Telluria mixta: one gene and its partner. The protein of the gene in region 1 interacts with the protein of each later gene in a pairwise test. Links are inferred from orthologs where the notes say so. Each region holds a gene or a part of one and is shown in the gene's direction. Other genes may lie near its edges. The genes, in order: P0M04_RS03405 and mtgA.

Region 1 (4,795 bases):
GCAAGGATCCGGCAACCCGCACCTTTCAGGCTATCCGGATTTTCATCAATCAAGAGCTTGAGGACCTTGAAGCAGGTCTGAACGCCGCCTTCGAACTGCTGGCGCCCGGCGGGCGCCTGTCCGTGATCAGCTTCCACTCGCTGGAAGACCGCATGGTCAAGCAGTTCCTGGCGTCGAAGGCCAAGGTCGAGCAACCGGACCGCCGGTTGCCGATCCGCGCCGTCGATTTGCCCAAGCCCTTGATGAAGTTGATCAGCAAGACGAAACCCTCCGGCGTGGAAGTCGACGCCAATCCGCGCGCCCGTTCGGCGGTGCTGCGCGTGGCCGAACGGCTGGGAGCGGACGCATGACGGGCAAGCTGAACGTCGTGCTGACCGTGCTCCTCGTCGGCTGCGCGCTGTCGGTCGTGAACGCGCGCTACCAGGCGCGCCACCTGTTCATCGACCAGGAAAAGCTGGTACAGCAGCAGCGCCAGCTCGAGATCGACTGGGCACAGCTCCAGCTCGACCAGTCCACCCTCGGCAAGAACGAACGCATCGAGCAGATCGCGCGCAAGCAGCTGGACATGGCACCGCTGTCTCCGGCGCGTACCCAATACCTGATGGAAGGTGGTAAATGAAGGCCGGCACGAACGGATCCCGCGTCGCCGCCGCCAAGGGCGTGGCGTTTTCCAAGAGCCCCGTGCTGGCCGTGCGGCTGCCGGACTGGCGCTCGCGCGTCGTCCTGTTCGTGCTGTTCGCCGCGTTCTTCGCGCTGGCCGGACGCGCGATGTGGCTGCAGGGCGTCTCCAACCGCTTCCTGCAGAAGCAGGGCGCGAGCCGCTACGAGCGCACGCTCGAACTGCCGGCCACGCGCGGCAAGATCTTCGACCGCAACGGCATCGTGCTCGCGTCGTCGCTGCCGGTGAAGGCCGTGTGGGCGATCCCCGAGGACGTGCTGGATTCGCCGCGTCCCAAGCTGCGCGAACTGGCGCAACTGCTCGACCTGCCCGAGGCCGACCTGCTGAAGAAGCTCGACTCGGACCGCACCTTCGTCTACCTGAAGCGCCAGGTGGAGATGGACGTCATCGCCAAGATCGAGAAGCTCGGCATCGACGGCATCGACACGCGCAAGGAATACAAGCGCTATTACCCGCAAGGCGAGGTGATGGCGCACATCGTCGGCTTCACGAACGTCGAGGACGTGGGACAGGAAGGCATCGAGCTCGCGCAGCAGAAGAACCTCGTGGGCCAGACGGGCAGCCGGCGCGTGATCAAGGACCGCCTGGGCCGCATCGTCGAGGACGTGGGCCTGTCGCGCGAGCCGCACGACGGCAAGGACATCACGCTGTCGGTCGATTCCAAGCTGCAGTACATCGCCTTCAACAGCATCAAGGAGGCCGTCGAGAAGTTCCACGCCAAGGCCGGCGCCGCCGTCGTGCTGGACGTGCACACGGGCGAGGTGCTGGCGCTGACCAACTGGCCGACGTACAACCCGAACGACCGCTCGCGCCTGACGGGCGAGCAGCTGCGCAACCGCGTCATCACCGACACGTTCGAGCCGGGTTCCACCCTGAAGCCGTTCACCGTCGCGCTGGCGCTGGACAAGGGCCTGATCAAGCCGACCACGCTGTTCGACACTGGCAACGGCCGTTACCAGACCGGCGGCCACACGATCCGCGATACCCACCCGCACGGCGTCATCGACGTCGGCACCATCATCCAGAAATCGTCCAACATCGGCACGACCAAGATCTCCGAGCTGCTGTCGGCCCAGGAGATGTGGGAGATGTTCACCAAGGTCGGCTTCGGCCAGGCACCGCGCTACGGTTTCCCGGGCGCCGCGGCCGGCCGCGTGCGTCCCTACAAATCGTGGCCGATCGTCGCCAAGGCCAACATGTCGTTCGGCCAGGGCATCTCGATGTCGCTGCTGCAGCTGGCGCATGCGTGGCTGATCTTCGCGCGCGACGGCGACGTCATTCCGCTGTCGTTCCAGAAGGTGACCGACAAGCCGGTCGGCCAGCAGATCATCTCGCCGAAGGCGGCCGCGCAGATGCGCACGATGGTGGAATCGGTGGTGAGCCCGCAGGGTACGGCATCGCAGGCGCAGGTGGCCGGTTACCGCGTCGGCGGCAAGACCGGTACGGCGCAGAAAGTCATCAACGGCCGCTATTCGCAGACGCACTACGTCGGCAACTTCGTCGGCATCGCGCCGATGTCGAACCCGCGTTTCGTCATCGCGGTGATGATCGACGATCCATCCGGACCGTTCCACACCGGCGGCGCGGTCGCGGCGCCGACGTTCGCGGCGCTGGCCGCGAATGCACTACGGGCCGCCAACGTGCCGCCCGACTCCACGGTCACCGACATCATCATTCCGGAACATCCGCTCGAGGAGAGTAATTGATGGCCGAGACGCCGAACATCATCGACTGGATGAAGGCCGCCGCACCAGGCGGCCGTCTCGTTTCCGACTCGCGCCGCGTGCGCAGCGGCGACGTGTTCTTCGCCTATCCGGGCGAGGCCGCCGACGGCCGCCGCTTCATCCGCTCCGCCATCGAGAACGGCGCCGCCGCCGTCGTGTACGACGACCGCGAATTCACCTGGGACGCCGCTTTGACGGTGCCCCATCTGGCTACGCAGGACCTGAAAAAGAACGCCGGCCCGATCGCGCACGCGTACTACGGCGCGCCCGATGCCGCCATGTTCACCGTCGGCGTCACGGGCACCAACGGCAAGACCTCGTGCGCGCTGTGGATCGCGCAGGCACTGGCCCATTTGAACGAGACCGCCGCCGTCATCGGCACCCTCGGCGTGGGCCTCGTGCGCGGCCGCGCGGAGCCGGAATTCGACGCGACCGGCTACACGACGCCGGACGCCGTGCTGCTCGCGACGGAACTCGCGAGGCTACGCGACGCGGGCGCGACGTCGCTCGCGATCGAGGTGTCGTCGATCGGCCTCGTCGAGCACCGCACGGCCGGCATGCACTTCGACGTGGCCGTGTTCACGAACCTCACGCGCGACCACCTCGACTACCACGGCGACATGGCGGCGTACGAAGCGGCGAAGCGCCAGCTGTTCGACTGGCCGGGCCTGAAAACGGCCGTCGTCAACCTGGACGACGAAGCGGGCGTGCGCATCGCGCGGCACCTGCGCAGCGAACGACCGGAAGTGGCCGTCCTCGGCTACACCTTGCGTGCGGTCCACGAGCAACCGGTGCTGGACGGCGTCGCCGTGCTGCGCGCATCGAACCTGCGCAGCCGTCCAAACGGCAGCGAATTCCACATCGAGTCGCCGTACGGCAGCGCGGTCGCGCGCACGCACATGGTCGGCCACTTCAACGCGAGCAACGTGCTGGCGGTGCTGGGCGCGCTGCTGGCGAAAGGCGTCGAACTGCGCGCCGCGCTCGACGCCGTCGAGGCGCTCGTCCCCGCGCCGGGCCGCATGCAGCAGCTCGGCGGCCACGACGCGCCGATGGTCGTGATCGACTACGCGCACACGCCGGACGCGCTGGAAAAGACGCTCGAAGCGCTGCGCCAGGTCGCGCAGGAGCGCGGCGGCCAGCTGTGGTGCGTGTTCGGCTGCGGCGGCGACCGCGATCCGGGCAAGCGTCCGCAAATGGGCCGCATCTCCCAGATGGCGGAGCACGTGCTCGTGACGAGCGACAACCCGCGCAGCGAGGAACCGCGCGCCATCATCGAGCAGATCGTGGCCGGCATGGACCCGCACCATCCGACGTCGACGCACCAGGCCATCGAGGACCGTGCCGCCGCGATCCTGTCGGCCGTGAAGCATGCCGCCAGGCCGGACGTGATCCTGCTGGCGGGGAAGGGCCATGAGCCTTACCAGGAAATCAAGGGCCGGAAGATTCCGTTTTCCGACGCCGACCACGCCGCGCTGGCGCTGACCGCGCGGCTCACCATGATGAGGACTGTCTGATGATTCGTGGCTCGATCGAGCAAGTGCTGGCAACCATCGAAGGCGCGCGCGTCACGCGCGACGCGTACTTCCAGGGGGTGTCGACCGACAGCCGGCAGGTGATGCCGGGGTCGCTGTTCGTCGCCCTGCGCGGCGAACGCTTCGATGCGCACGACTTCCTCGGCCAGCTGGTGGACAAGCCGATAGCAGCCGTCGTCGTCGAGAAGCTCCCCGACCACTATCCGCTGCCGGCCATCGTCGTGCCGGACACGCTCGTCGCGCTGGGCCGCATCGGCAACTTCTGGCGCCGCCGCTTCGCCATTCCCGTCATCGGTGTCACGGGCAGCAACGGCAAGACGACGGTCAAGGAAATGATCTCGGCCATCCTCGTCGCCGCCTTCGGCGCGGAAGGACGCCTGGCCACGCAGGGCAACCTGAACAACGAGATCGGCGTGCCGCTGACCGTGACGCGCCTGACCGACGCGCACAAGGCCGCCGTCGTGGAACTGGGCATGAACCACCCGGGCGAGATCGCGCGCCTGGCCGCCATCGCCGAGCCGACCGTCGCCGTCGTCAACAACGCCCAGCGCGAGCACCAGGAATTCATGCACACCGTGGAAGCGGTGGCGCGCGAGAACGGCGCCGTGCTGCAGGCGCTGCCGGCGGACGGCGTGGCCGTGTTCCCGGGCGATGACGAATACACCGATCTGTGGCGCGGACTGGCGGGCGAGCGCAAGGTGCTGACGTTCGGCCTGACCGATGCATGCGACGTGCGCGCGACGTACACCGTGACCGAATTCGGCAGCGAACTCGCCGTCGCCGCGGGTGTCGAACGCTTCACGATCCAACTGAACGCCGCCGGGTCGCACAACGTCCGCAACGCGCTGGCCGCCACCGCC
Region 2 (7,280 bases), 2.1 Mb from region 1 along the record:
AGGCGAAGGCCGTCGCGGCGGACGTCGATCTGGAGTTCCTGTGGGAAGTCGCCGGCCAGGAAGAATTCGGATTCGCCGAACTGGGCGCCGAATACTTCGGCCACGCGCCGCTGCCGTTCGAAGCGGCCGGCCTCGTGCTGGCACTGCACGGCGCGCCCATCTATTTCTACAAGAAGGGCCGCGGCCGCTACAAGGCGGCGCCGGAACAGTCGCTGCGTGCGGCGCTCGCCGGCATCGAAAAGAAGAAACAGCAGGCCATCGTGCAGGCCGCGTATGTCGAAGAATTGAAGGCCGGCACGCTGCCGCAGGCCATGCAGCCGCTCGTCCAGCAACTGCTGTTCAAGCCGGACAAGAACAGCATCGAATATAAAGCCCTCGAAACGGCGGCCGACGAGTTGCAGACGACGGCCCCGCGCCTCATGCTGTCCACGGGCGGCATCGCGTCGGCCAAGGAGCTGCACATGGGCCGCTTCCTGTTCGAACACTTCCCGCGCGGCGCCGGCTTCCAGCCCGTCGCCGTGCCGACGCCGCCCGCCGACCTGCCGCTGGCGAACGTGGCCGCGTTCTCGATCGACGACGTGACGACGACCGAGATCGACGACGCGTTTTCCGTCGAGAAGCTCGATGACGGCACGGTCCGCGTGGGCATCCACATCGCGGCGCCGGGCCTGGGCATCCGTCCGGACGACGCCATCGACAAGATCGCCCGCGCGCGCATGTCGACCGTGTATATGCCGGGCGACAAGATCACGATGCTGCCGGACGAGGTCGTCGACGCCTATACGCTGGCCGAGGGCAACGACTGCCCGGCGCTGTCGCTGTATGCCGTGCTCGATCCGGCCACGTGGACCGTGCTCTCGACGACGACCCGCGCCGAGCGCGTGCCCATCAAGAACAACCTGCGCCACAACGACCTCGACGACGTCGTCAACGAGGAAACGCTGAACAACGGCGAAGGCGATTACCCGCACAAGATGGAACTGGGCCTGCTGTGGCAGTGGGCGCTGCAACTGGAAGCGGGCCGCATGAAGAAGCGGGAAGCGTTCGGCCTGAAGCCGGAACAGGCCAACCGCGTCGACTTCAATTTCTATGTCGAGGACGACGTTGTCACGATCGTGCGCCGCAAGCGCGGCGCGCCGCTGGACAAGATCGTGGCCGAGCTGATGATCTTCGCAAACAGCACGTGGGGCAAGCTGTTGCACGACTGCGGCGTGCCGGGCATCTACCGCTCGCAAGGGCCGGGCGCCGGCGGCTGGACCGCCAAGATGCAGGTGCGCATGGTGACGCACGCGGCGCCGCACCAGGGCCTCGGCGTCGATCAATATGCCTGGTCGACCTCGCCGCTGCGCCGCTACACGGACCTCGTGAACCAGTGGCAGATCCTCGCGTGCGCGACGAACGGCGTGACGGCACCGCTCGTCGCCCCGTTCAAGCACCGCGATGCGACCCTGTTCTCGATCGTCTCCGCATTCGACGCCGCGTACTCCGCCTATAACGACTTCCAGCAGAACATGGAGCGCTACTGGTGCCTGCGCTGGCTGGCGCAGGAAAACGCGAAGCAGGTCGAGGCCGTCGTGCTGAAGGACGAGGTGCTGCGCCTTGTCGAGATCCCGCTCGTGATCCGCCTGCCGGGCATGCCGCAGGCGGCGCGCGGCGCGCAAGTCCGCCTGGACATCGTGCGCTGGGACGAGGTCGACCTGTCGCTGGAGGCGCGCCTGCTCGAAGTGGCCGCCGTGGCGCCGGAAGCGGCCGAGGAGCTGGGCCTGGACGAGGAAGAGGACACGGGCGAGGCGGCGGCTGCGGAAGCGGTCGAGGCCGAGGGCGCGGTCGCGGTCACCGATCCGGAGACGCAGACCGACGTCACGGGCGAGCAGGCCGCGTGATGTGAATTCGTCATCATGTCGCCGCGACGCGACCATTTGGTGGGCACGGGGTGCCCACCCTACCAAAGATTCCAGCCTGCACGGTAGAATGGGGAGTTCCATGACCCCAACCGTCCCACCCCGCAGCGCGTGAACACCCTCCTACACAACCGTCCCCTGATGATCGCCATCGCCTGTTCGGTGCTGGCGCATGCCTCCCTGCTGGCGGTCCGCTTCGCCGCGCCGGATGCGTTCCGGCTGCAGCCGGCCGATCCGGGCCTGGAGGTCATCCTGGTCAACGCGAAGCATGCGCGCGCGCCCGTCAAGGCGGACGCGCTGGCCCAGGCCAACCTGGACGGCGGCGGCAATGCCGACGCCGGCCGCGCCCAGTCGCCGCTGCCGGACCTGCGCAAGGTCGAGAACGGCGACTCCATCCGCGCCCTGCAGCGCCGCATCGCCGAACTGGAACAGCAGCAGAAAAGCGTGCTGACGAAGATGCGCCAGTCGCAGTTCAACAGCGCGCCCGTGGCCGACCAGACCAGGCCCGACCCGAGCCGCACGGGCGAGGACAACCTCGACTCCACCAAGGCCATCGCGCGCATGACAGCCGAGATCACCCAGCGCATCGCCGACGAAAACAAACGTCCCAAGAAGACGTTCATCAGCCCCAGCACGCGCGAGGTCGGCTACGCCATGTATTACAAGGCGATGCAAAAGCGCGTGGAAGAGGTGGGCACGTTGAATTTCCCGCAGCAGAACGGCAAGAAGCTGTACGGCGAACTGGTCGTCTACATCCCGATCTTCCAGGACGGGACGCTCTATGAAAAAGAAGGCGGACCGCGCATCGAGCGCAGTTCCGGCAATCCAGCGCTGGACAAGGCCGCGCTGTCGATCGTGCGCCGCGCCGCGCCATTCGGCAAATTCCCGGCCAATATGCGCTCGACCGACAAGGACGACCTCTGGATCGTCGTCACCCGCTTCAAGTTCACCCGCGAGGAAAAGCTGCAGGCAGAATTGCGCGGCGAAGGATAACGGGAGCTCAGTAATGGAGACTAAATGACGGATAAATATTGCGTGATCGGCAACCCGATCGCCCACAGCAAATCGCCGGACATCCACGCCGCGTTCGCGGCCGCGACCGGCCAGGACATCTCGTACGAGCGCTGCCTGGCGCCGCTGGACGGCTTTGCGGACACCGTCCGCGACCTCGTCGCGCAGGGCTACCGCGGCGCCAACGTGACGCTCCCCTTCAAGCTGGAAGCGGCCGCGCTGGCCACCCGGCTGGAAGAGCGGGCGCGCCTGGCGGGTGCCGTCAACACCTTGCGTTTCGAGGGCGGCGAGATCGTCGGCGACAACACGGACGGTCCGGGCCTCGTGGCCGACATCGTGAAGAATGCCGGCGTGCCGCTCACCGGCAAGCGCGTCCTGCTGCTGGGCGCGGGCGGCGCGGCGCGCGGCGTCATCCTGCCGTTCCTGAGCGAGAAGCCGGAAGCGATCGTGATCGCCAACCGCACGCGTGCGACGGCCGATGCGCTCGTTTCCCACTTTGCCGATCACGTGGCGTATGCGGGGCAGATCAGCGCCTGCGGTTTCACGGACATCGCGGGCCCGTTCGACGTCGTCGTCAACGCGACGTCGGCCAGCCTGTCGGCCGACCTGCCGCCCGTGCCCGCGTCGGCTTTCCGGTCGGGCACGCTGGCGCTGGACATGATGTACGGGAAAGAGCCGACACCGTTCATGGCGTTCGCGGCAGCGCACGGCGCGACCGTGCGCGACGGCCTCGGCATGCTGGTCGAACAGGCGGCGGAAGCGTTCTTTACCTGGCGCGGCGTGCGGCCGGAGACGTCGGCCTTGCTGGCCCGCATGCGCGCATCATGAGCGGCATCGGCACGCTCAAGGCGGGCGCGCCCGCGCGCGCAAGAACCGGCGGGCGGCGCTGGCTGAAGTGGCTCGTCCTCGGGCCGCTGCTGCTCGTCGTCCTGGTGCAGCTGTATTTCTTTGCGATGGTGTGCTGGTGGACGCAGTTCAACCCGTCGTCCACGAGCATGATGCGCCAGCAGCTGTCGGCGCTGCGCGAGCAGAATCCGAACGCGAAGCTGGAACAGGCGTGGGTGCCGTATTCCCGCATCTCGAACAACCTGAAGCGCGCCGTGATCGCATCCGAGGATGCGAATTTCAGCGAGCATGACGGTGTCGACTGGGACGCGCTGGAAAAGGCGTACGAGCGCAACAACAAGAAGCACAGGGTGGTGGGCGGCGGGTCGACGATCACCCAGCAGCTGGCCAAGAACCTGTTCCTGTCCGGCTCGCGCAACTACCTGCGCAAGGGCCAGGAACTCGTCATCGCCTACATGCTGGAAGCGGTGATGGACAAGCAGCGCATCCTCGAGATCTACCTGAACGTGGTCGAATTCGGCCGCGGCGTGTTCGGCGCCGAGGCTGCCGCGCGCCATTATTTCCGCACGTCGGCCGCGAACCTGAACGCCGCCCAGGCTGCCCGGCTGGCCGTGATGCTGCCGAACCCGCGCTACTACGACCGCCACCGCGACACGAACTACCTGGCGCGCCGCACGGCGGTCATCCAGCGGCGCATGAACGCGGCCGAACTGCCCTGATTCACAGCGCCCGTTTCACAGCCCCTTTTCCCACACGAGACGCCAGGTCGTGCGCACGCGGTAGGCTGTCGTGCGCACGAGCGGGCTGGCGCCGTCGTAGGCGACCCGTTCGCGATAGTCCCGGTGCAGCAGGTCCGCCACGGACAGCCGCAGCCGCGTCGTCGCGTCGCGCTTCCACACCGCGTACAGGTCGAACTGGCGCTTGATGCCGTCATCGCTGGACAGCACGGCGCTCGTGCGGCCGGCCACCCGGCCGCGGTAGCTCCAGGTGCCGCCCAGGTCGACGCGGGCGGCGCCGTAGTCGAGGCCGACGTTGCCGCTGTACGTCGGCTGCCCCTCGATGCGGTTGTCCGGTCCCGGCACGCTGTCCACGCGCGACCAGTTGCGCGCCGCGTTCACGCGCACCGCCAGCGGGCCCCGCGTCGCCCTGCCTTCGAATTCGATGCCGCGCACGGTCGCGCCGCCCAGGTTCTCCGGTGTGGAGGTCCACACGCCGTCGGCCAGGGAAGTGCGGAACAGCGTGACGTCGCGGATGCGCTTGTGGAACGCGCTGACCCCGACCATGCCGTCCTTGCCGATCGTGCGCTCCCAGGCCAGGTCGACGGCGAGCGCCAGTTCGGGACGCAGGTTCGGGTTGCCCTGCTGGTCCGGGTTGGTGGCGCTGTTATTGTTGTCGACCGTGTACCGGCGCGGCATCAACTGGATGATGTTCGGCGCCTTGTACGTCCGGCTGACGGCGAGGCGGAACTGGTCGCGCGCGCCCGCCGGCTTGAACAGCGCCTGCAGGATCGGGCTCCACGCGCCGGCGTGGACGTCGACCGCGGCGTGCGCATTGCCTTCTCCCGTCGTGCGCAGGTCTTCGCGGCGCAGGCCGACGTAGGCCGACCAGGCGTCGTCGATGTCCCACTCGTCCTGCACGAAAAAGGCGCCGCGGGCGACGCCGGCGCGGTAGTTCTCGTCGCTGGCCAGCAGCAGCGCATCGGCCGCATCGGTCTGGCGTTCGCGCCGGTATTCGCTGCGCCGCTTGCGGCCCAGTTCCCAGCCGGCCGCGAGCAGGTGGCCGCGCCACATGGGACGGCGCCAGCTGCCGTTGAACGTCCATTCGCGTTCGGTCGGGCCGGAGGCGACGCGATGGGTCTCGAGCAGGTCGTCGCGCAGGTCCATGCCGCGGTAGACGAAGGCGGCATCGCGCGTGGTGTAATAGCCGGACAGCTTGGCCGTCACGCGCGCGCCGCCATCGAGCCTGCGGGTCCACGCCACGTCGGCATAGGCATGCAGCGGATCGGCCGCGAAGCGCTGGACGGCATGCGGGAACGCCGTCGGACCGCCGGTCTCGGTGGTCTCCGTCTCGCGCTTGGTGTTGTCGAAGCGGCGCTTGCGCACATAGCCTTGCGCCGTGACGGTGTCGCTTGTGTCCGGCTGCCAGGTCAGGCGCGGCGCCAGTTCCGCCATCTCCTCGGTCTGGTGGTCGGACCAGGCGATGCGGCGCAGCAGGTCGGGACGGCGGCCCGCTTCCGTGGTGACGGCCGTGACGGGATTCTCGTTGTGCCTGAGGGTGGCGACCAGCGTGTAGGCCAGCGCGCCCGCACGGCCGCTGTGCTGGGCGACGAGCTGCGGCGCGAGATAGCCGTCCACGACGGCGCTGCCCGCCTTGACCTCGGTCGCGGCGGCGCCCCGGGCCGGGCCGGCGCGGCGCAGGATCACGTTGATGGTCCCGGCCACGGCCTGGCTGGAGGTTTCGGCGGTGGCGGTGCGCTGGATCTCGATCCGCTCGATGACGTCGGGACCGAGCGACTCCAGCGCGAAGCCGGCCGGCGCCGGCAAACCGTTGAGCAGCAGCGCCACGTAGCCGCCGCCCATGCCGCGCATGCGGATCGTGGCGGCCTTGCCGGGGCTGGCATCGACCGTGATGCCGGGTTGCCGTTTCAGTACGTCGGACAGCGTGCCGTCGCCCTGGCGCAGAATCTCGTCGCGGCCGACGACGATGGAAGTCGTGGTCGACTGCGCGCGCTGCGCATTCGCGTCAGCGCTGACGACGACCTGTTGCATGGGCGCGGTCTGGGCATGAAGGCCGGCCTGGACGGCCAGCAGCAGCGCGGCCGCGCCGCCGGATCGGATAATGTGCATGGATGGATTATTCGACAACCGCCGCGGCCGCGGCACGGTCGAGGGACGAACGGACCGGACGACGGGACGAATTCGGGGTCAGAGCACATTTTTGTCAAAATTCGGGGTCAGAGCACATTTCGATCCGCAGCGCTCGGCCCCGCTTTTGCCGTTCATGCCAGTGCCCTCACGGTGTTTTCGTTGCGCTGATGCCTCAAACATGCCGCGTGGCCATTGCCACAAAAAGTGCTCTGAGGTGTACCGGGTTTAGTGGACATCCCAAATAGAGGACAATGCGTTCCCATGGATAAGACTAAACCTGCTCCTACCGAGCGCAGAGAGTTCACGAAGGCTTTCAAGCAAGAGGCGGTCACACGCCTGAAGGCAACTGATAACGCGACAGCCTTGGCACTGGAGCTTGGCGTGCGGCGCAACGTGCTCTACAAATGGGCCGAGACGCTTGAGAAAGCTGGCGCCGAGAAGGCGTTCAACGGCCCAGGGCGGCCGTTGGCACAGGACGAGGATGAGTTGACCCGGCTGCGGCGGGAAAATGAGCGGTTGAAGATGGAGAACACCATCCTAAAAAAGGCCGACGCGTACTTTGCGAAACGCAAGCCGTAAGGTACGCCTTTGTTCATGAGCATCGCAAAGAGTTTCCGATTGCGATGATGTGCCGGTTGCTGGAGGTGAGCCGAAG

The links.
Region 2: the proteins of P0M04_RS03405 (region 1) and mtgA interact in binary tests that used the Escherichia coli proteins (3 or more experiments, as listed by UniProt). The link is inferred for Telluria mixta from one-to-one orthologs.

Annotation. Positions count from the first base shown.
Region 1 is NZ_CP119520.1:777,283-782,077, reverse strand. Bases 1-3,000 are described here. They hold P0M04_RS03405 (peptidoglycan D,D-transpeptidase FtsI family protein), read left to right. Parts: upstream 1-615; coding sequence 616-2,385; downstream 2,386-3,000. Other genes in these bases: P0M04_RS03400 (UDP-N-acetylmuramoyl-L-alanyl-D-glutamate--2,6-diaminopimelate ligase), read left to right, coding at 2,385-3,000; ftsL (cell division protein FtsL), read left to right, coding at 347-619; rsmH (16S rRNA (cytosine(1402)-N(4))-methyltransferase RsmH), read left to right, coding at 1-350. Also shown: more of P0M04_RS03400, read left to right, coding at 3,001-3,917; P0M04_RS03395 (UDP-N-acetylmuramoyl-tripeptide--D-alanyl-D-alanine ligase), read left to right, coding at 3,920-4,795. UniProt on the Escherichia coli protein: Essential cell division protein that catalyzes cross-linking of the peptidoglycan cell wall at the division septum. Required for localization of FtsN.
Region 2 is NZ_CP119520.1:2,861,478-2,868,757, forward strand. The notes cover bases 2,622-5,606. They hold mtgA (monofunctional biosynthetic peptidoglycan transglycosylase), read left to right. Parts: upstream 2,622-3,736; coding sequence 3,737-4,477; downstream 4,478-5,606. Other genes in these bases: P0M04_RS12840 (TonB family protein), read left to right, coding at 2,622-2,894; aroE (shikimate dehydrogenase), read left to right, coding at 2,919-3,740; P0M04_RS12855 (TonB-dependent receptor plug domain-containing protein), read right to left, coding at 4,493-5,606. In the rest of the region: P0M04_RS12835 (ribonuclease catalytic domain-containing protein), read left to right, coding at 1-1,883; more of P0M04_RS12840, read left to right, coding at 2,043-2,621; more of P0M04_RS12855, read right to left, coding at 5,607-6,604; P0M04_RS12860 (transposase), read left to right, coding at 6,887-7,204. UniProt on the Escherichia coli protein: Peptidoglycan polymerase that catalyzes glycan chain elongation from lipid-linked precursors. May play a role in peptidoglycan assembly during cell division in collaboration with other cell division proteins.